Regions from separate parts of the Nonomuraea terrae genome, predicted to be linked through region 2. Evidence: predicted binding sites of a transcription regulator. Region 2 holds the regulator's gene; each other region holds the start of a gene.
What was found. The regulator LexA, encoded in region 2, represses DNA repair genes until DNA is damaged. The targets are predictions, from matches to a motif close to TCGAACANNTGTTCGA.
Positions count from the first base shown of each region.

Region 1: the regulator LexA is predicted to act here: its motif matches at 5,195-5,210, upstream of recA (recombinase RecA).
Region 3: the regulator LexA is predicted to act here: its motif matches at 2,511-2,526, upstream of ACIBP6_RS24875 (alpha-ketoglutarate-dependent dioxygenase AlkB).

Region 1 is NZ_JBITLL010000004.1:969,052-975,558, forward strand. Features, by position in the region: gene rny (ribonuclease Y) at 1-1,210, opposite strand, end outside; gene recX (recombination regulator RecX) at 2,458-3,972, opposite strand; gene recA (recombinase RecA) at 3,984-5,084, opposite strand; gene ACIBP6_RS22780 (alpha/beta fold hydrolase) at 5,337-6,113, shown strand; gene ACIBP6_RS22785 (hypothetical protein) at 6,183-6,482, shown strand.
Region 2 is NZ_JBITLL010000005.1:1,040,779-1,047,285, reverse strand. Features, by position in the region: gene ACIBP6_RS28585 (MalY/PatB family protein) at 1-1,042, opposite strand, end outside; gene ACIBP6_RS28580 (nucleotidyltransferase domain-containing protein) at 1,108-1,950, shown strand; gene lexA (transcriptional repressor LexA) at 3,599-4,306, opposite strand; gene ACIBP6_RS28570 (LysM peptidoglycan-binding domain-containing protein) at 5,117-5,392, shown strand; gene nrdR (transcriptional regulator NrdR) at 6,406-6,507, shown strand, end outside.
Region 3 is NZ_JBITLL010000005.1:235,684-242,190, reverse strand. Features, by position in the region: gene ACIBP6_RS24890 (OsmC family protein) at 1-353, shown strand, start outside; gene ACIBP6_RS24885 (CGNR zinc finger domain-containing protein) at 411-941, opposite strand; gene ACIBP6_RS24880 (MFS transporter) at 1,078-2,361, opposite strand; gene ACIBP6_RS24875 (alpha-ketoglutarate-dependent dioxygenase AlkB) at 2,549-3,178, shown strand; gene ACIBP6_RS24870 (WD40/YVTN/BNR-like repeat-containing protein) at 3,194-4,276, opposite strand; gene ACIBP6_RS24865 (D-alanyl-D-alanine carboxypeptidase family protein) at 4,322-5,215, opposite strand; gene ACIBP6_RS24860 (glycosyltransferase family 4 protein) at 5,361-6,507, opposite strand, start outside.

The DNA.
Region 1 (6,507 bases), on a different contig from region 2:
CGATCAGGGCGTGACTGCCCTCGACCTCGTGCGTGAGCGCCTTGCCGATGTCGTGGAGCAGGGCACAGCGCTTGAGCAGCGTCGAGTTCAGCCTCAGCTCGGCGGCCATGATGCCGGCGATGTGGGCGGACTCGATGAGGTGCTTGAGCACGTTCTGCCCGTAGGAGGTGCGGTAGCGCAGCTGCCCGAGAAGCAGCGTCAGCTCCGGGTGCATGTCGGTGATGCCCAGCTCGACGAGGGCGTCCTCGCCGGCCCGCGCGCACAGGTCCTGCACCTCCTGGCGGCTGCGGTCGTGGGCCTCCTCGATGCGCTGCGGGTGGATGCGGCCGTCGAGCACCAGCTTCTCCAGCGTGAGCCGCGCCGTCTCCCGCCGGACCGGGTCGAAACAGGACAGCAGCACCGCTTCGGGGGTGTCGTCGATGATGAGGTTCACCCCCGTCGTGGACTCGAACGCGCGGATGTTGCGCCCCTCACGCCCGATGATGCGGCCCTTCATCTCGTCGCCCGGCAGGTGGAGCACGCTGACCACGGACTCGGCCGTCTGCTCGGCCGCCAGCCGCTGCACGGCCAGAGTCACGATCTTCGTGGCCCGCTTCTCGCCCTCCTTGCGGGCGTCGCCCTCGATCTCCCGGACGATCAGCGCGGCCTCACGCTTGGCCTGGTTCTGGATCTCCTTGACCAGCTCGGCCTTGGCCTGCTCGGCGGTGAGCCCGGCGACCCGTTCGAGGACGGCCCGGCGTTCCTCCTCGGCCTGCAGCAGCTCCTCGCGGCGGCCCGCCAGCTCGATCTCGGTCTCGGCCAGCTTCCTGTCGCGCTCGGCCTGCCGCCTCGCCTCCTCATCCAGCCGCTGCTCGCGCTCGGCCAGGCGAGCCTCGCGACGTTCGAGGTCGACACGGAGCTCCTTGAGCTCGGACTTGAGGATGCGGCTCTCCTCCTCGACCTCACGCCGCATCTGCGTGGCGCTCTCGGCCGCCGCCTCCGACCTGCGCAGGATCTCCTCCGCGTCGGTCTCCGCCTTGGCGCGGATCTCCTGCGCCTCCTCACGCGCCTGCTCAAGCTCGCCCTGTACGGCCTGCAACTGCTCAGGGCTCGGCTTGGCGGCGCGGGGCAGGCCGCCCGAAGTGCGTCGTACGACGACGAGAAGCGCAGCGACCATCCCGAACGCGAGCACGAGCACCGCCACCATCAGCACCACGACCAGCGGCCCCATGTGCGCCCCGCCCTCCTCGCGTCGTCAACACCTCATAACGCGGCCACAAAACGGGAGGGGTCACAGACGCGCCGCGGACAGCCCGGTCGGCGTCATCGCCGGGATCGATGTCAAGCAAAGGCCGACCGGGCGTCGGCCTCGAAATCCGAAGCCTCGCCTGCCTCGACCAACCAAGCTTGTTCGTCCGTCGTTCACCGGTATGGCAATCCGCACTGCGCGGAGTAACTCCTCACTGCCGTCGAGGTTATGCGTCGAACAGGTCACGAGCAAGCAAACGCGTCATCAAGCGTGTCTTACGGGGTTGACTCTCCCCATTCCGCCCGATATCCCCCGCTCGCCCCCGAAGCGCCCAGCCGTACAGCCAAAACCCACACAACACCGCGCCCACAGGGGACCCCAAACCCCCGTTCCCACCGAGGATCCCGCACATATTCCCGGCCCATCCGACCCTCGGCTCCAAACTCAACAAAGCCACGGAACCCGCCACCAACCCACATCCGCCGCTCCCAGCGATTCCAAAATCAGATATCCCTCAAACCAGGACCTCGCATAGCAGGACCAAGGGGTCGCCCAGCCCGCCGCCAACGGGTACAGACGGCCTCAAACGACGTCGTCGCCCTCAGCGCGCAGGCCGCCACGCCAGCGTGTGGAACGCCCCCGCGCCAGCCCACCGAGATCCCGCGCCCAAGCCACACGCCGACCGGCGAGAGCCACGCACGGGCCGACCGAAGCCACGCCGGTCCCACCGAAGCCACGCACGGGCCGACGGAAGCCACGCGCAGACCGGCGGGGCCAGCCGTCCGGCGCTCTCGAACGCGACGAACAGGCCACCGGCACCCAAACACCATGGACGGTTCCTTGACATCCGAACCCATGGTCGGTTCCTTGACATCCGAACTTCAGAGACCAGCCCTCTGGATCCCGAGCCCCCTGGGCCGACCCCCTGGCATCCGAACCCCTAGACGGCTCCTTGGCACCCGAACTTCAGAGACCAGCCCTCTGGATCCCGAGCCCCCTGGGCCGACCCCCTGGCATCCGAACCCCTAGACGGCTCCTTGGCACCCGAACCACGACGGAGCGACCACTCTGGCATCCGAACTTCAAGACCGACCTCTGGCATCCGAACTTCAGAGACCAACCTCCTGGCATCCGAACCTCAGAGACCAACCTCCTGGCATCCGAACCTCACGGACTGGCTCCTTCACATCAAGGACACGACCGAGGGCGACACGCAGTTCGGTGACCTGCTACGGGAGGTCTTCCTCCATCTCGATGCCCTCCTGCTCCAGCGCCTCGCGAATGACGCGGAAGGCCAGGCCGGACGGATAGCCCTTGCGGGCAAGCATGCCCGCCAACCGGCGGGTGCGGGTCTTCGGGTCGAGGGATCGGGTGGCGGAGAGCTTACGTTCGACCAGCCGCCGGGCCGTCTCCGCCTCCTGGTCGGGGTCCAGCCGCTCCACCGCCTCGCTGACGGTCTCGCTGTCGACACCACGATGGCGCAGCTCCGCCGCCAGAGCCCGCTTGGCCAGACCGCGGCCGTGGTGCCGGGAGTCGACCCAGGCCGCCGCGAACGCCTCGTCGTTGATCAGCCCAAGCTCCGAGAACCGGCTGAGCACCGCCTCGGCGGCCTCCTCCGGCACGTCCCTCTTCCGCAGCGCCTCGGCAAGCTGAGCACGCGTCTTGGGCGCCATCGTCAGCAGTCGCAGGCAGATGTTCCGCGCCACGGCCTCCGGATCGGCCTCGGCTGCAGAGCCGGACCGTCCCTTCCCCGTACGCCCCTCCGCCATATGTCCCGCACCCGCGCCGGCCTGGTCGCCTGCACGCCCGGCCTTGCGCCGCTTTCCCCCTCGGGACCGCCCGCGAGCATCGCTCTCGCCCCCGGCTCCCCCACGGGAATCCCAGTCGGCCTCGACACCAGTCGAACGATCACCATCGGAGGCCCAGCCCACCGGGCGATCCCCATCAGGAGCCGAACCGGTCAGACGATCGCTCCCGGAAGCCCAACCAGTCGAATGATCACCATCGGAAGCCCAGCCGGGCGGATGGTCGCCACTGGGAGCCCAGCCGGGCGGGCTGCCCGCATCGGTGTCCTCGCCAGAAGAGCGGTCGCGCCCGCGTGGACGCTGCCCGGCCCGTTTGCCGCCGGCACGGCCGGACCGCCTGCCGGACCCCCCGGACCGACGGCCCCCGCTCGCTCTCTCGGTCTCGTCGCCGCCCCGATCGATGCCCTGCTCGCTCTGGTCGGCCGCGAACCAACTGCTCCCGGCCAGGACCTCGGCGTGCCACTCGCTCCCGGGACGCGCGTCCGTGCGGCCCTCGTCCGGAGCACGTTCGGCGGAACCGATGGCCGCCTCACCCCCGATCGGAGCCGATGGCGTCGTCTCCACGTCAGAGACGGCCTTCGGCTCCTCCGCTGCGGAGACAGGCCTAGAACCATCCCTCTCGAAGACAGACCCTGAATCATCCACTCCTGACACAGGCCCTGGGCTACCCGCTTCGGACACAGATCCTGAATCACCGGCCTCGGAGATAGGCCCGGAAGCACCGGCCTCGGAGACAGGCCCTGGACCATCCGCCTCGTAAGGCGCGGTGGACGGTTCCTCTGCGCGCAGGCGGATGCGTTGTTCGCGCCACTCGTCCACCGATGGCCAGCCGTCGGCGGATGAGCGCGCCAGGTCGCGCCCGCCTGATGAGCCCGATGAGGGGAGCCGGGCGCCCCGGTCGGGGAGGTGGGGCGCCTGTGGGCGATCGGTGTTACTCATGCGTCAGGCGATCAGACGTCACCCGGCTTCGGGGTGGACTTCGAGCCACGGCCGGACGAGGCGGCGGCCGGAGCCGCGGCAGGGGCCGGAGCGGCGGCCTCGGCGGGAGCGTCAAGACGCGGGCCCACGCCCAGCTTGTCCTTGATCTTCTTCTCGACCTCGTTGGCCATGTCGGGGTGGCTCTTCAGGAAGTTGCGGGCGTTCTCCTTGCCCTGGCCCAGCTGCTCGCCCTCGTACGTGTACCAGGCGCCGGACTTGCGGACGAAACCGTGCTCCACGCCCATGTCGATGAGGCCGCCCTCGCGGGAGATGCCCACCCCGTAGAGGATGTCGAAGTCGGCGACACGGAAGGGCGGGGCCATCTTGTTCTTGACGACCTTGACCCTGGTGCGGTTGCCGACCGCCTCCGTGCCGTCCTTGAGCGTCTCGATGCGGCGGATGTCCAGCCGGACGGAGGCGTAGAACTTCAGCGCCTTACCACCGGTCGTGGTCTCGGGGCTGCCGAACATGACGCCGATCTTCTCGCGGAGCTGGTTGATGAAGATGGCGGTGGTGCCGGTGCTGTTGAGGGCGCCGGCGACCTTGCGCAGGGCCTGGGACATCAGGCGGGCCTGAAGGCCGACGTGGCTGTCGCCCATCTCACCCTCGATCTCGGCCTTGGGCACCAGGGCCGCCACCGAGTCGATGACGATGATGTCGACGGCGCCGGACCTGATCAGCATGTCGGCGATCTCGAGCGCCTGCTCGCCGGTGTCGGGCTGGGAGACCAGCAGGGCGTCGGTGTCGACCCCCAGCTTCTTGGCGTATTCGGGGTCGAGGGCGTGCTCGGCGTCGATGAACGCCGCGATGCCGCCGGCCCGCTGGGCGTTGGCCACCGCGTGCAGCGCGACCGTGGTCTTACCCGAGGACTCGGGGCCGTAGATCTCCACGATGCGCCCGCGCGGGAGCCCGCCGATGCCGAGGGCGACGTCGAGCGAGATCGACCCCGTGGGGATCACCTCGATGGGAGCTCGGGCGTCGTCGCCCAGCCTCATGACAGAGCCCTTGCCGAACTGCCGCTCGATTTGGGCGAGCGCGGTCTCGAGGGCCTTCTCGCGGTCGTTGATTGCCATGGAACTCCCCCTGAGGGTCGTGGTCCGATCAGTCGAGTGAAAGCTATGGCCTGCCACCGACATTTTCTGCCGCAGTCAGGGAAGACGTGGCCCGACGCTGTCCATCGTAGCCGAACGACTGTTCGATCACAGCACGAACACGCAGCTACCGCACCGCGTTCACGAATGTCCCCGCCCGCGCGGTGACATGGGCCACGGCGGCGGTCCGCGCATACGATGCCGAACCTCCGGCCGGTGTGTCAGCATGCCGATATGACGATCTTTGTCCACGAGGCAGGCCCTGAAGACGCACCTGCGGTCGTTCTCCTGCACGGCGTGGGCACCACCGGCTGGATGTGGAACAGGCAGGTCGACGCCTTGGCCACGGACCTGCGCGTCCTGGTGCCCGACCTGCCGGGACACGGGAAGAGCAACGCCCTGCCGTGGCGCTCGATGTCCGATACCGCCCGCCTGGTCGCCGAGGTGATCACCACGCTGGTGCCAGGCGGAAGGGCGCATGTCGTGGGGCTCTCCCTGGGTGGATACGTGGCCGTGCACCTGGCCGCCGCCCACTGCGAGACGGTGATCGGCGCGATCGTGAGCGGGGTGAACGTACGGCCGTTCCCGCACCCGGGCCGGCTCCGGCTCATCGGCGCGCTGATGGCACCGGTCATGAAGCTGGGCCCGGTGCTGCGGGCCAACGCCCGTGCGCTCAACGTACCGGCGGAGGATCTCGACGGTTACCAGGACGCCGCCCGCACCACCACCCGGCAGGCGTTCAGGAAGGTCAACGACGAGGCCCTGGGCTTCCGGCTGCCCGCACGGAGCGGAGACTGCCCGTGTCCCGTCCTGGCCGTGGCCGGCGAGAACGAGCACGATCTGACCAAGGGTTCGCTTTCGGACATCGCCGCCGGCTTCCCGTCCGGCGAGGCGTGCCTGGCCCCCGGGGTGGGCCACGGCTGGAACGGGGAGAAGCCGGAGCTGTTCACGGCCATGATCAGAGCCAGGGTCGTGAATGAGCCGCTGCCCGGAGAGCTCGTCCCCGTCTGATCAGGACCGCCTGGTTCCCGTGCCGCCGCGCGCGTTCTCGCGCGACATGAGCTGGGGAGACTCTCTGCAGTGGCGAGGGTTGGAGGCGGCGACGTGACGAGCGGTTACACCGGGGAACGGCGCGTACGGCTGGAGGCCCTCGCCGAGTTGCTGCCCGATCACGGCCTGGTCGGCCGCATGGTCGGGGGCGAGGATCCGGTGCTGTGGGTGTGGCACCCGCACACGGGCCGCCAGACGATCATCTTCGCCACCCCGTCGAACCGCGGCTGGCAGTTCCTGTGGTCTCCGGACGGTCAGGACAGCGCCGACGACCCGGAACGCACGGCCGCCACGCTCCGCCGCGTCCTCGACCTGGCCCCGTCCGACTAGCGCCGCGTCCGGCTGGCGCTCCGTC
Region 2 (6,507 bases):
GGACGCAGTGCTCGCCGCCGGGGCCGAACGCCGCGCCGTCGTTGAGCCGGACGCGGGCCTCGCGCTCCAGCACCTCCGCCAGCCCCGGCCGCCCCACCTCCAGCCAGGCCAGGTACGTCGCCTCCGGGATCCGGTACCCGACTCCGGCCGGCAGGCGGGCGGCGATCATGTGCCGGTTGCGGTTGAGCAGCGCCACGGTGTCGGCCAGCCAGGCGTCCCCGTGGCGCCAGGCCGCCACCGTGGCCTCGACGCCGAAGACGTTCGCGGAGCCGTACAGGAAGGGGGGTTCCGCCTCCAGCGCCGCGCGGACGCCCGGGTGACCGAGGTGGGCGACCGAGCAGCGGATGCCGCCCAGGTTGAACGCCTTCGTCGCCGACGTGAGCGTGACCGTGCGCTCGGGGAGGATCGTGGCGAACGGGATGTGCCGGTGCGGCTCGTAGACCAGGTCGGCGTGGATCTCGTCGGAGATCACCAGCAGGTCGTGGCGTTCGGCGTGCTCGGCCAGCTCCTCCAGCTCGGCGCGGGTGAAGGCGCGGCCGGTCGGGTTGTGCGGGTTCACCAGCAGGAGCACCCGGCAGCCGGACAGGTCGGGCACCTCGAAGCGCCATGTGCCGCCGTCCGGGACCATCTGGATGGGGCGCAGGGGGCGCTTCATGAGGTCGAGCGTGCCGAGGAAGGGGTGGTAGGCCGGGGTGTGCAGGGCGACGCTGTCGCCCGGGGCCGTCCAGAGGTGGAGGAGCACCTGGAGGGCCTGGTTGATGTCGGTGAACGACCGCACGTGCTCGGGGCCGGCCGCCCAGCCGTACCGCGCGGTCATGCGCTCGGCGAACGCCTCGGCCAGCGGACCGGCGCCGGGCTTGTCCAGCCACGTCGGGTAGCCGAGGTCTCCGCCGGCCCGCCGCCGCAGAGCCTCGACGACGTCGGGCGCGGTCGGCAGGTCCATGTCGGCCACCCAGGCGGGGATGACGCCCGGCTCGACCGCCGCCCACTTGAGGCCGTCGTGCGTGGACTTGAGGTCTACGGGGGGATATGCGTGGTTCACCCGACCATTCTAGAATCGGCGATTGTGATGAGGCGGCGGCAGCGACTGTGGCAGGCTGTGCGGCCATGACGCCCCACCCGAAGGTCGACGCGATCGTCGACACGTACCTCTCCCTGGCCGACGCGGAGGCTCCCGGGCTGGTGGAGGCGCTCTACCTGGAGGGTTCCGCCGCCCTGGGCGACTACCGGCCGACGACGAGCGACGTCGACTTCGTGGCCGTGACGACCGAGCCGCCGCCGGTCGAGGTGATCGAACGCATCCACGCCAAGCTCGGTGTCCACCCGTTCGACGGCGTCTATCTCACCTGGGACGACCTCCGCCGCGATCCCGCCTCGCTCGGGCAGCGTCCGCAGGCGCACGCCGGGCGGCTCAACCGGCGCGGCGACCTCAACCCGGTCACCTGGCACACCCTGGCCCGTCACGGGGTCACCTGCCGCGGCCCCAAGCCCAAGGATCTCGACATCTGGAACGATCCCGAGGCCCTGGCCGCCTGGACGGACGCGAACCTCGACCACTACTGGCGCCGCCTCGTCGCCCGCGCCTCCCGCGTCGTCTCGCCGTGGGGGCTGGCCTGTTTCGGCGGGTACGCCACCGTGTGGCTGGTCACGGGCGTCTCCCGGCTGCACTATACGCTGGCGACCGGCGAGCTCACCTCCAAGACGGGCGCGGCCCTGCACGCCCTGCGGGCGTTCCCGTCGCGCTGGCACCGCGTGCTCAACGAAGCGCTGCGTCTGCGCGAAGAGGACACTGCCCTTCCGACCGCGTCGAGCCATCTGTCGGGCCTCGCCGACCACTTCGGCACCCCACGCCGATCCCTGTACGCCTCCCCCTTCGAGCGCCGCCAGGACGTCCTCGCCTTCGCCACCCACGCGATCACCGCCGCCCACACGCTCTACACGACCCGCTGACGACGCACCGCGTGACGTCGATCGGCCCCCTGCATGCGCTGCCAGACGGGTGGAGGCGTACGACTCCGCCAGGCGTACGGCCGGTCCGGGGCAGCGGTGGCATGTTCCGCGGCGCGGTCGGCTCGGTGGCCATGCCACAAGCGCAGGCCGATCACCATCGAGGTGAGCGCGACCGCGGCGCAGATCAGCACTGTGGCGGATCTGTCGGAGGCCCAGGCGATCACTGCGAGCAGCAGGACCGCGTGACCGGTGCACTCGGCTGCCGAGGGGTAGGCGATCAGCCCCCGCCGAGGAGAGGAGGGCCGGCCGCGCGGGCACGTAGGTCGTCGCGGCGAGCGGCGCCGATCCCAGCCGCGGCCACCTTGGACGCCGCGGGCCGAATCGGAATATGAGGAGCTCGGCCACCATGGTGGCGGTCAGCAACGCCCACAGGGCAATGCGGTGAATCGCGATCGACGTAGTGGTTTCCGCGTACTCGTCCCAGATCCGCGTCGTGATTCTTCCGGCGTAACGGATGTGGTGCCCAGAACGAGGCCGGTATGAAATGCCCGCCCGGCGGGCTGCCGGCGCAGTTCGCTGACGTGGTCGGGGGTGACGTCCAGGTCCTAGGGATCTCGGTCCTTCGCGGGTACCGGATCACCCGGTCGTGGGTGAGGGCGTGCTTCACGAGCTTTGAGGTCTTGGCGTCCTCGTCGGTCGTCGTTCGGGGTGGCTGACCTGGTCGACGTGGATCAGGGTCGGGCCGATCGTGTGCGGACGGGGACGTGCGTGACGGCCGAGTGAGTGCGAAGCGGGACCGGGCTTGACGAGGTGGCGGGCTGGGTTCGGGTGCGGCGTCCGACGATCGGGAGAGTGCGAATCGGGACCGGCTTGACGAGGCAGGGGGTGACTCGGGTGCGGCGTCCGACTTTGAGGTCTTGGCTTCCTCGTCGGTCGTCGTTCGGGGTGGCTGACCTGGTCGACGTGGATCAGGGTCGGGCCGATCGTGTGCGGACGGAGACGTGCGTGACGGCCGAGTGAGTGCGAAGCGGGACCGGGCTTGACGAGGTGGCGGGTGGCTTCGGGTGCGGCGTCCGACGATCGGGAGAGTGCGAATCGGGACCGGCTTGACGAGGCAAGGGGTGACTCGGGTGCGGCGTCCGACTTTGAGGTCTTGGCTTCCTCGTCGGTCGTCGTTCGGGGTGGCTGACCTGGTCGACGTGGATCAGGGTCAGGCCGATCGTGTGCGGACGGAGACGTGCGTGACGGCCGAGTGAGCGCGAAGCGGGACCGGCTTGACGAGGCGGCGGGTGACTCGGGTGGGGTGTCCGACGATCGGGAGAGTGCGCGAAGCGGGACCGAGCTTGACGAGGCAGCGGGCTGGCTTCGGGTGCGGCGTCCGACGATCGGGAGAGTGCGAATCGGGACCGGCATTCGATCTCCGGACCGGCTCCTTGGCCGGCTCAGGGCAGGCGGTCTGGGGTTCGCGTTCCAGCGGGCGAGTCGGGGTGCGCATCGAGACGTGAGAGCGAGTCGGCAGGAGGGCCGAACCGGAGATGCCTGGGGTGGCGGTGCGGCGGGTGGCCGAGCCGTGGGGTGAGAGGCGTCGCGTGCCGTGGTGGGACGGGCGCCCGGGGCCCTCTGGTGGGCGCCCGGGCCTTCGTCGCGACTAGAGGCGGCGCAGCACCGCCACGACCTTGCCCAGGACGCTGGCCTCGTCGCCCGGGATCGGCTCGTAGTTGGCGTTGTGGGGGACGAGCCAGACGTGCCCGTCCTTGCGCTTGAAGGTCTTGACCGTGGCCTCGCCGTCGATCATGGCGGCGACGATGTCACCGCTTTCGGCCACCGGCTGCTGGCGGACGACCACCCAGTCGCCGTCGGCGATGGCGGCCTCGATCATCGAGTCACCGGTGACCTGCAGGAGGAACAGCGTGCCCTCGCCGACGAGCTGCTTGGGCAGCGCGAAGACGTCTTCGACGCTCTCCTCGGCGAGGATCGGCCCACCGGCGGCGATGCGGCCCACGAGCGGGACGTAGGCGGCCGTCGGGCGGCTGACCGTGGGCTCCTCGGAGCCGGCGTCGGGGTCGACCCACATCACGGGCTCGCCGGGGAGGCGGACCTCCAGCGCGCGCGGCCGGTGGGGGTCGCGGCGCAGATAGCCCTTGCGCTGCAGCGCCGTGAGCTGGTGTGACACGCTGGACGTGCTGGTCAGCTGCACCGCCTCGCCGATCTCGCGCATGGACGGCGGATATCCGCGTTGTTGCACCGAGTCGCGGATCACTTCCAGGATCTTGCGCTGCCTGGGGGTGAGCCCCAGGGAGTCTCGTCGGCGCACCGCGAGGTCGCTGACCCCGCTTGTGTCATCCCGCTCGGTCATGCTGCTCCTCCTCGCCTGGCGGCCCGCCTCACCGGCGGACCTCCCGGTCCGTGGTCTCGATGTCGCACACAGCGACGTTATCGCTGTTGAAGATCATTCTCAAACAATTGTTCGAGTCTTCCTCGAAATCATCGCCGGTGTGGTGTACAACATCGTACGGGAGTTCGATCGACACCGTGTTCGATTTGCTGATCTTTATTTGGCCTTTTCCTCGGGTCGCACGGCAGGAGGTCATCCATGCGAACACCCTCAAATACCGATACGACCAGCGAAGACACCAATCAGCTCACCTTGCTCGCCGATGCCACCCGGAGCACTGATCGACGGGGAGACAATACGCGCGGGCGGGCCACGCTCCGCCGGAATTCAGGGAAGAGGTCGGGGTCCCGTTCGAGTGGTGAGGGAAGGGCTCATTTGCGCCTTGTCCCGCCGCCGCGTACGGGTGGTGACGACGACATGACGGTGGCGAGCCGGCGCTCCGGCCCGCGAGACGGCCCGCGAGAGCGGCCGGTCGGGGAGCGGCGGGCCGGAGAGGGGCGGCCGGGGCGCTCAGGGGAGCGGGGGCCCGGAGGGCGGGAGCACGAGGGGGGACGGTCCGGAGGGCCGGCCTCGGGGGAGCGGTGGCGGCGCGGGAAGCCGCGGTCGGAGGGGCGACGGTTCGGGGGGCAGAGACCTGGGGAGCGCCGTTCGGGAGGACGGCGGCGGCGCAGAGGGCTGCGGTTCGGCGGGCAGGGGCCCGGAGGGAATAAGGGGCGGGGACGGTCGGTTCCTCCGGTACGCCTGACCCGGCGCGGGCGGATCGTGCTGGTGATGGCCATGGCGCTGCTGTCCTTGGGCGGGTTCTGGCTCGGCACGCGTGCCGCGAGTCATGCCGATGTGCGGGTCGTGGTGACGGGTCACGCCGGAGTGCCCTGGGTGGAGGTCGAGAAGGGGGACACGCTGTGGGCGATCGCCGACGCGCTCACCGAGCGGGACGACACGGGGGCCATGGTGGAGGAGATCAAGCGTCTGAACGGCCTGCCCGACTCCCTCATCCGTTCCGGCACGCGACTCTACGTCCCGGCGAACACCGCCGCACTACGTTGACCCCCATGCCGACCTCCCATCCCGCCTTACGGATGACCTTGCTGTAGGGGCGAGACCTCACAGACGGGGACGACCTCACCTAAGGGTGTTCCGCTCAGGCGACGAGCGACGGCACGGGGAAGCAGGACGGCGCGGAAGCCGCTCGGCAGGGGTCCGCCCGGACGCCACCAGCCCAGGCTGGAGCGGGACAGGCGGGGCTGCTTCCAACCGGACCCTGCGGGAGGTCGCTTCTGCGGGGCCGATTTCGTCCGTGGGGCTGGGTTCTTGGCCGGTTCCTCTGTGGGCTCGATTCTGTCCGCGGTGTGGGAGGCCCAGACAGTGCCGGGCGGGCAGTTGCTCCCGTCCCGACAGGGCTTCTCACCATGCGGGGAGGGTTCGTCCGTGGGGCGGTTCCGGCCACGGTCCGAGATCCGGACGGCGCCGGGCGGGCACGCGTGGCGAGCGGGCTTCGCACCGTGCGGGGTGGTTTCGTGGGGCGGAGGTTCTGCGTCGTGGGAGTGCCGGACGGCGCCGGCTGGGCAGCTGCCCCTCGTACGCCGGGCGCAGGCCTCGCTCGGTCACCCGCCGACGGGACGGCCTGGGGGACGTGGCCACCCTCCTTGATCGCCCTCCATTCCTCGCCGCTTCCCTGGGGCACGGCTGCTCGCCCCGGGCGGGCTGAGGGCGGTGGGTGTGTCGGCCGTTAGGATTGTGAGGTTTGTTCACCATCGAGGTCCCGAACAACTGCTGTGACGCCCTCACCTGCGGCGGGAGCACCCGCCCAGGGACGACACGCCGGGGGCTGGTGGTGTCGGTGGGCTGATCAGCGACTTCGTGCCGATGGGGTTGCTCAACTTGCGTTCATGGTCGCACGCTTCTACGGTTGGACCACAACATCTAGTAGTTACACCGATGTAGTTCACCACACCTTGTGTTTCTGTGACCGCTCCATGGCCGGCTGTGGAGTGTGCGCGAGCGTCCCCGTAATGACGGATTTGGCGCGTGTGGTGGCCGGACGTCTTGGAGGCGAACGCGTGCACTGTCCGTTCTGTCGCCACCCTGACACCAGGGTCATCGACAGTCGCTCCACCGACGACGGGGCCGCCATCAGGCGCCGCCGCACCTGCCCCGAATGC
Region 3 (6,507 bases), 810 kb from region 2:
CAGCGCCGTATCAGGTCAGGTTCCGCGCGGGGCGGAACACGGCGTCGGCGGACACCGTCAAGAACGGTGTGGGTGGCTCGTCGGGTCCGCGACCGCACGAACTGCTGGAGGCGGCGCTGGCCACGTGCATGACCATCTCGGCCCGGATGGCGCTGGTGGACATGGGCCTGACCGACACCGGGGTGAGCGTCGTGGTGACGCTGGACCGCCAGGAGGCGGTCACGCGCTTCCGTTACGAGCTCGTCCTGGACCCGCCGGTGGACGAGGCCCAGTACCAAGCGGTGGCCGAACGGGTGCGGCAGTCCCCGGTGCGCCGGACGTTGGGCAGGGCACTGGAGTTCGAGCCTGCCTGACAGCTCACCTGCGAGCCGGAGCCGGAGGCGGTTGACGGCGGGTGTGGTCCCGGGCCCTCAGTGGGTGCGGGAGCGGTGGGCGGCGACGCGTTCGCGGGTGGCGCAGCGGGCGCTGCAGTAGCGGCGCGGGCTGCCGCCCCCGAAGTCCATGTACGGCCGGCGGCAGCCGGCCGACGCGCACAGTCCGCCGGGCACCCGCTGGTAGTCGGCCAGCAGCACCGCCAGTGCCATCGCCGACGAGGCGAGGAACCACTCCGCCCACGGCGCTTCGTCGCGGCTGTCGACGTGCAGATGCCAGGTGGTCGTGCCCCCGTGGCTGGTCAGCCGGGGCGCGCGAGCGGCTCTGGCGAGCAGTTCGTTCAGCAGCGCCGCCGCCTGGTCGGCGTCGGGTGCGGCCAGCACCTCGCGCAGGCGGGCCGCCGCCGCGCGCATCTGCGTCACGTCGTCCTCGCCCAGACCGAAGTCTCCGCTCTCGCCGTGCTCGCGCAGGATGCGCGTCACCGACTCGATCGACGGCTCCTCGTGCAGCAACGCCACGCACAGGTCGACGGCTCGTGCGGCCATCGCCTTGGTCGAGTGAACCTTCACCCAAGAAGCGTATGCCGGGACGCCGGGTACCGCCTCACCCCTTCATTCCCCGCGTCAGTCCGGCAACCGCCGTGGCGACGGGGCCGGGCTGCCCAGGTTGTGCCACACGTCCCGCATCTGCCCGGTGGCCGACCCCTCATGGTCTGCGCTGTGGTGCTTCCTTCTCGTTCGGGCGGTCACCGTGCGGGGAGGACACGCGTCGGGGCAGGAGTGCGGCGACGGCCGCAACCTGCAGGGCCGCGCCGGCGGCAAGGGCGGCTCCCGTCGAGTACGCCGCCAGCGGCCCGGCCAGCGCCGAGCCGAGCGCGAACGAGGTGATCTTGAGGCTGGCACCCGTGGTGAACACCTGGCCGCGCAGCCGGGCGGGCGCCTCACGGTGGCGCACGGCGAACAACGCCGTCAGCTGGGGCCCCTCGCCGGCGCCCACGACGGCGGCGGCGACCACGGCGATCCAGAACGCGTCCGCCACCGCCGCCAGCGCCATCCCGACGCCGAGCACCGCGGTCCCGCCCGCCTGCACCACGTCCCAGCGCCGCACCCGCCGCTGGTGAGCGGCCAGTACGGCGTTGACCGCAAGCCCGCACGCCGAGGCCACGGCCAGCAGCAGCGTGCCGTAACCGCTCTCCCCGGCGAGCCTGATCCCCAGCACCGGCGCCGCGACGACCAGCATGGGCAGCCCGGCACACGACACCATGGACCCGACCGTCGCCCGTCGAAGCGCACCGTTCCTGACGATGACCGTGAACCCCTCCCGCACTTCCCGCACAAGCCCCCGCACCGCGCCTTCACCGTCGCGGAACTCCTCGTGACCGCCTCCTCGGTCATCCGGCGCGACGTCCCGCACGGGGTTACGGGTCATGCCTTCGGCGTCCTGCCCGCGGACAGGAAGGGTCCAGGCGGCGGGTGATGCGGCGAGCAGGAAAACGGCGCACATCGGGAGGACCGCCGCGTTGCCCCCCACCGCGGCGACCACCCCCACCAGGGCGGGTCCGGCCAGGCCGGCCGCGTTGTAGCTCATGGAGTCCAGGGCCGTGGCCCGGCCGAGCCGCTCCGGCCCGGCGACCAGGGGGAGTTGCGCCGTCCAGCCGCCCGTGAGCGCCGGGCCCAGCAGGCCGGTGGCGACCGCCAGGGCGATCAGGGCCGCGTCCGGCACCCGGCCGAACCCGACCAGCACCAGCAGGAGGCCGGCCGCGTACCCGGCCAGGCAGTACGCCAGCAGCCGGCCCGGACGGCGCGATCGGTCGATCAGGACACCGAGGAGCGGCCCTCCGACGGCGGCCGACACGGTCAGCCCGGACAGCAGCCACGACGCGAGCACGGGCGACCCCGTGACGGCCAGCCCCGTGACGAGCAGCGCCGGTCCCGACATCTCGTCCCCGGTGCGGGCGGCCACTGCGCCGGTCATGTAACGGCGTAACACGAGAAAGACGTTACACGAGTGGGAGGCGACAGACCAGGCGCGTACGCCGGGCGGCTCGTTCGCCCCGGGGCAGGAGCCGCGGCCCGGCGCGACCCATGCCGACCGGCTGGCCGCGTACCTGGGGCGTTCCGTCTCCTGAGGAGACACACTCGAATGGATGTTTGAAGACTGGCGTACACTCGGCATCATGACAGCCGCGTTCCAAGCATCTTTGCTCGATCTTGACGAGGAGTCACGGCTCGGGCCGCTCGGCGGCACCGTCCGGCGCACCCACCTCGGCCGGGGCGCCTGGATCGACCTGCGGCCGGGCTGGCTGACGGGCGCCGACATCCTGTTCGAACGGCTGGCCGGGACCGTGCCGTGGCGGGCCGAGCGGCGGCGGATGTACGACAGGGTCGTCGACGTGCCCCGGCTGCTGAAGTTCTACGACGAGGGCGAGACCCTGCCCGAGCCGGTGCTCGACGACGCCAGGCGGGCGCTCGACGCCCACTACGGCCAGGAGCTGGGCGAGCCGTTCCGGACGGCCGGGCTCTGTTTCTACCGCGACGGCCGCGACAGCGTGGCCTGGCACGGCGACACCATCGGGCGGGGCAGCGCCGAGGACACCATGGTCGCGATCCTCTCGGTCGGCAGCCCCCGCCCGCTGCTGCTCCGGCCGCGCGGCGGCGGCCCCTCGATCCGGCGCGACCTCGGCCACGGCGACCTCATCGTGATGGGCGGCAGCTGCCAGCGCACGTGGGAGCACGCCGTCCCGAAGACGACCCGCCCGTCCGGCCCCCGCATCAGCATCCAGTTCCGCCCACGCGGCGTGCGCTGACGCGCGCGCCGCCGGTCAGGCGCGGCGGACGGCTGCGGCCGGGGTGATGGTGAGGCGGGCGAGTCGGCCCTGTTCGCCGGAGGCCCAGCAGGATCCGTCGCGCGCGCACGACACCGTGTCGTACGACCCGGTGTCGAACGTCTGCCAGCTCCGCCCGCCCGTGTACGTCACGTCGCTTCCCGAGGGCCCGACGGCGACGGCGGCCGAAGGCAGGTGGGGCAGCCAGGCGACGCCCGAGCGGTACGCGGGGGGAGGCGCGTCGGCCGGCTGCCAGGTGGCTCCGCCGTCCCCGGTCACCGCCGCCGCCGTGGGCGAAGGCTGGTCGGCGCGGAAGTCGCCGCCGACCGCGAGGCCGTGGCGCGGGTCGCGGAAGGCGAGCCCGAAGACGCCGCGCGCCGGGTCGTCCGCCGGGATCGGCGTGCCGGACACCGTCCACGTACGGCCCCGGTCGGAGGAGTGGAACACCCGCGAGCGCTCCGCCCCTCCGGTGGCCAGCCACGCGTCCCGCCCGCCGGCCGTCGCCAGACACTGCCCGCCGGCCGCGAACCCGGCCTCGCCCCGCAGCGCCGGCGGCATCCCGGTGGCGGGCAGCACCCGCCACGTCCAGCCCGCGTCGTCGGTGGCCAGGATGCGGAACCTGCCGTCCACAGGGTCGCTCATCGCCAGCCCGTGTCGCCGGTCGAAGAACGCCACGCAGTCGTAGAACGCCTGCGGCTCGTCGTTCCTGAACACCTCCGTCCAGGTGCGCCCGCCGTCGTCCGTCCGGTAGACGCGCGAGTCGGGGCCCGCCCCGATGGACAACGCGACGGCGTTGTCCGCGTCGAACGCCTCGATGTCGCGGAAGTCCAGGGCGGACGCGCCGGGCGGGGAGACGTCCTGCCAGTTCCATCCGCCGTCCTCGGTGCGCAGGACGGTGCCTCCGGAGCCGGAGGCCCACGCGACGTCCCGGCTGACGGGCGCGAGGCCGCGCAGGCGCGCGCTCGCCCCGGTGTGCTGGGCCTCCCAGCCGAGCTTGGGCTGCGGCCCGGCATGTGCGGGCAGCGGAGCGGCGAGGACGAGCGCCGCTGACAGCGTGCCCCACGCGATGCGAAGCCTCATGTCAGGACAAAATAGTCCGAACGATCACACGGGCGCTAGAGGGCGCTAGAGGTCCTGGTGGATGGAAGCACCCCACGACAGCAGGTTCCCGGCCGTCGAGAAGCGCCGGCTGGAGACCGACTCGTCGAGCAGCACGCCGACCAGCAGCCGCCCGCGCGACTCGCCCGCGAACGCCAGGCAGTAGCCCGCCGCTCTGGTGAAGCCCGTCTTCAGCCCCACCGCGCCGGACGTGCCGAGCAGCCGGTTGGTGTTGCGCCAGCTGTACGAACGGTGCCCGTCACCGGCCGGCAGGCGGTGGAACCGGGTGCCGGCGACCTCCTTGATCAGCGGCACCTGCAGCGCCTTGGCGGCCAGTACCGCCTGGTCCCTGGCGGTGGAGTAGCCGTCGCTGCCCGGCATGGGCAGGCCGTCGGCGTTGACGTACTGGGTGTCGTTCATGCCGAGTTCGCGGGCCGTGGCGTTCATCTTGGCCACGAACCCGGGCACGCCGGGCCCGTACGTGCGGGCGAGGGCGTGAGCGGCGTCGGCGCCGGAGGGGAGCAGGAGGCCGTAGAGGAGCTGGCCGACCGTGATGCGGTCGCCGGGGCGCAGGTTCGCGGTGGTGCCGCCGCCGTCCACGGCGTACTTCACGTCCTCCCGCTCGATCCGCACCACGTCGGTCGGCTTGGCGGTCTTCAGCACGACGTACGCCGTCATGGTCTTGGTCAGGCTCGCGATCGGCATCCGCTCGGTGCCGGCCTTCTCGAACAACACGTCGCCCGACGCGGCGTCCATCAGGTACGCGGCCTTGCCGTACACGGTGGGGGAGTCGGTCGCCGACAGGGGAGCGGCGGCAGCGGTGGTGGCGGTGGTCGCCTGTGCATACGCGGGTCCCGTGAGCCCCGTGACCAGAGCAAGGGCGCCTGCCGCGGCTGTCGTAAAAGCTTTCCGGTTACGCATGCGGTTCAGAGTGCCGCGCATCTTGGGGAGATGTTGGCGAAATGTCCGAAATATCCTGACTCGCAACCCCGAAAACCCTGACAGACCAGGCAAAACGGAAAAGAGTAAATCTTTTAGCCAAATATGCCGCAAATCTGGTTAGTAATCACCCTGAGTGCCATGAGTCACGTGATACACGACGATCACGAAACAAATCAGTGAACAACTGCTCCCACAGCGGCATCACCCGTTCCGCGGCGTAAAGCTTCGCCGTCTCGGCCGCCGCCGCCCCCAGGCGCACCCGCAGCTCCCGGTCCGCGATGACCCGGTTGAGCGCCGCCGCCAGCCCGTCCACGTCCCCGGGCGGCACGAGCACCCCGTCCACGCCGTCGGTCAGCACGTCACCGGGCCCCGTCGGACAGTCGAACGCCACCACGGGCAGCGCGTGCGCCATCGCCTCGATCATCACCATCGGCAGCCCCTCGAACCGCGAGCTCAGCGCGTACACCGACGCCCCGGCCATCTCCTGCTCCAGCCGCCGGGTGCGGCCGGGCAGCGACACGTGTCGCCCGAGCCCGTGCCGCTGGACCAGCCCGGCCAGCTCGCCCCGGCGCGGGCCGGTGCCGAAGACACGCAGCCGCCACTCCGGATGCTCGGCCACCACCTGCGCGAACGCCTTGATGAGCAGGTCGAACCCCTTCTGCGGCACCAGCCGCCCGGCCGCGACGACCACGGGGTTCACCTGCTGTGAGCGCATTCCGCGGGTCCTCGGGACGGCGTTCGGGATGTGCACGACCGGCGTGCCGGGCAGCAACTGCTCGTACTCCGCCCGGTTGCCGCGCGTCAGCACCGTGACAGCGTCGAAGCTGCCGTAGTGACGGGCGATCTCCCTGCGGATGGTCACCGGGTAGGCCGACAGGTTCATGTGCTCCTGGGCGACCCGGATCACCGACGCCGGCGCACGGCGGGCGGAGATCAGGTTCAGCGCCGGCCGGGTGGTCACCAGGATGCCGTCACGCAGACCCGCGACGTAGCGCATCGTGGCCCGCTCCACCCGCTCGGTGAAGTAGCCGGCCGCGAACTCGCCCTTCGGCACGACCTTCCCGCGCATCCGGCGCCACATTCGGCGGGCGACGGAGTCGGGCCGCCGGCCGCCGCGCTCGTCCACCAGCGTGGTCAGCGTGACGCCGGGATCGGGCGCGAACTGGGGCGCGTCGCGCCGCCGCACCACGCTGACCAGCTCGACGTCGTGTCCGGCGGCGGCCATCGCGTTGGCCTGGCCGATCACGGTGCGGATCGTGCCGCCCGTCCCG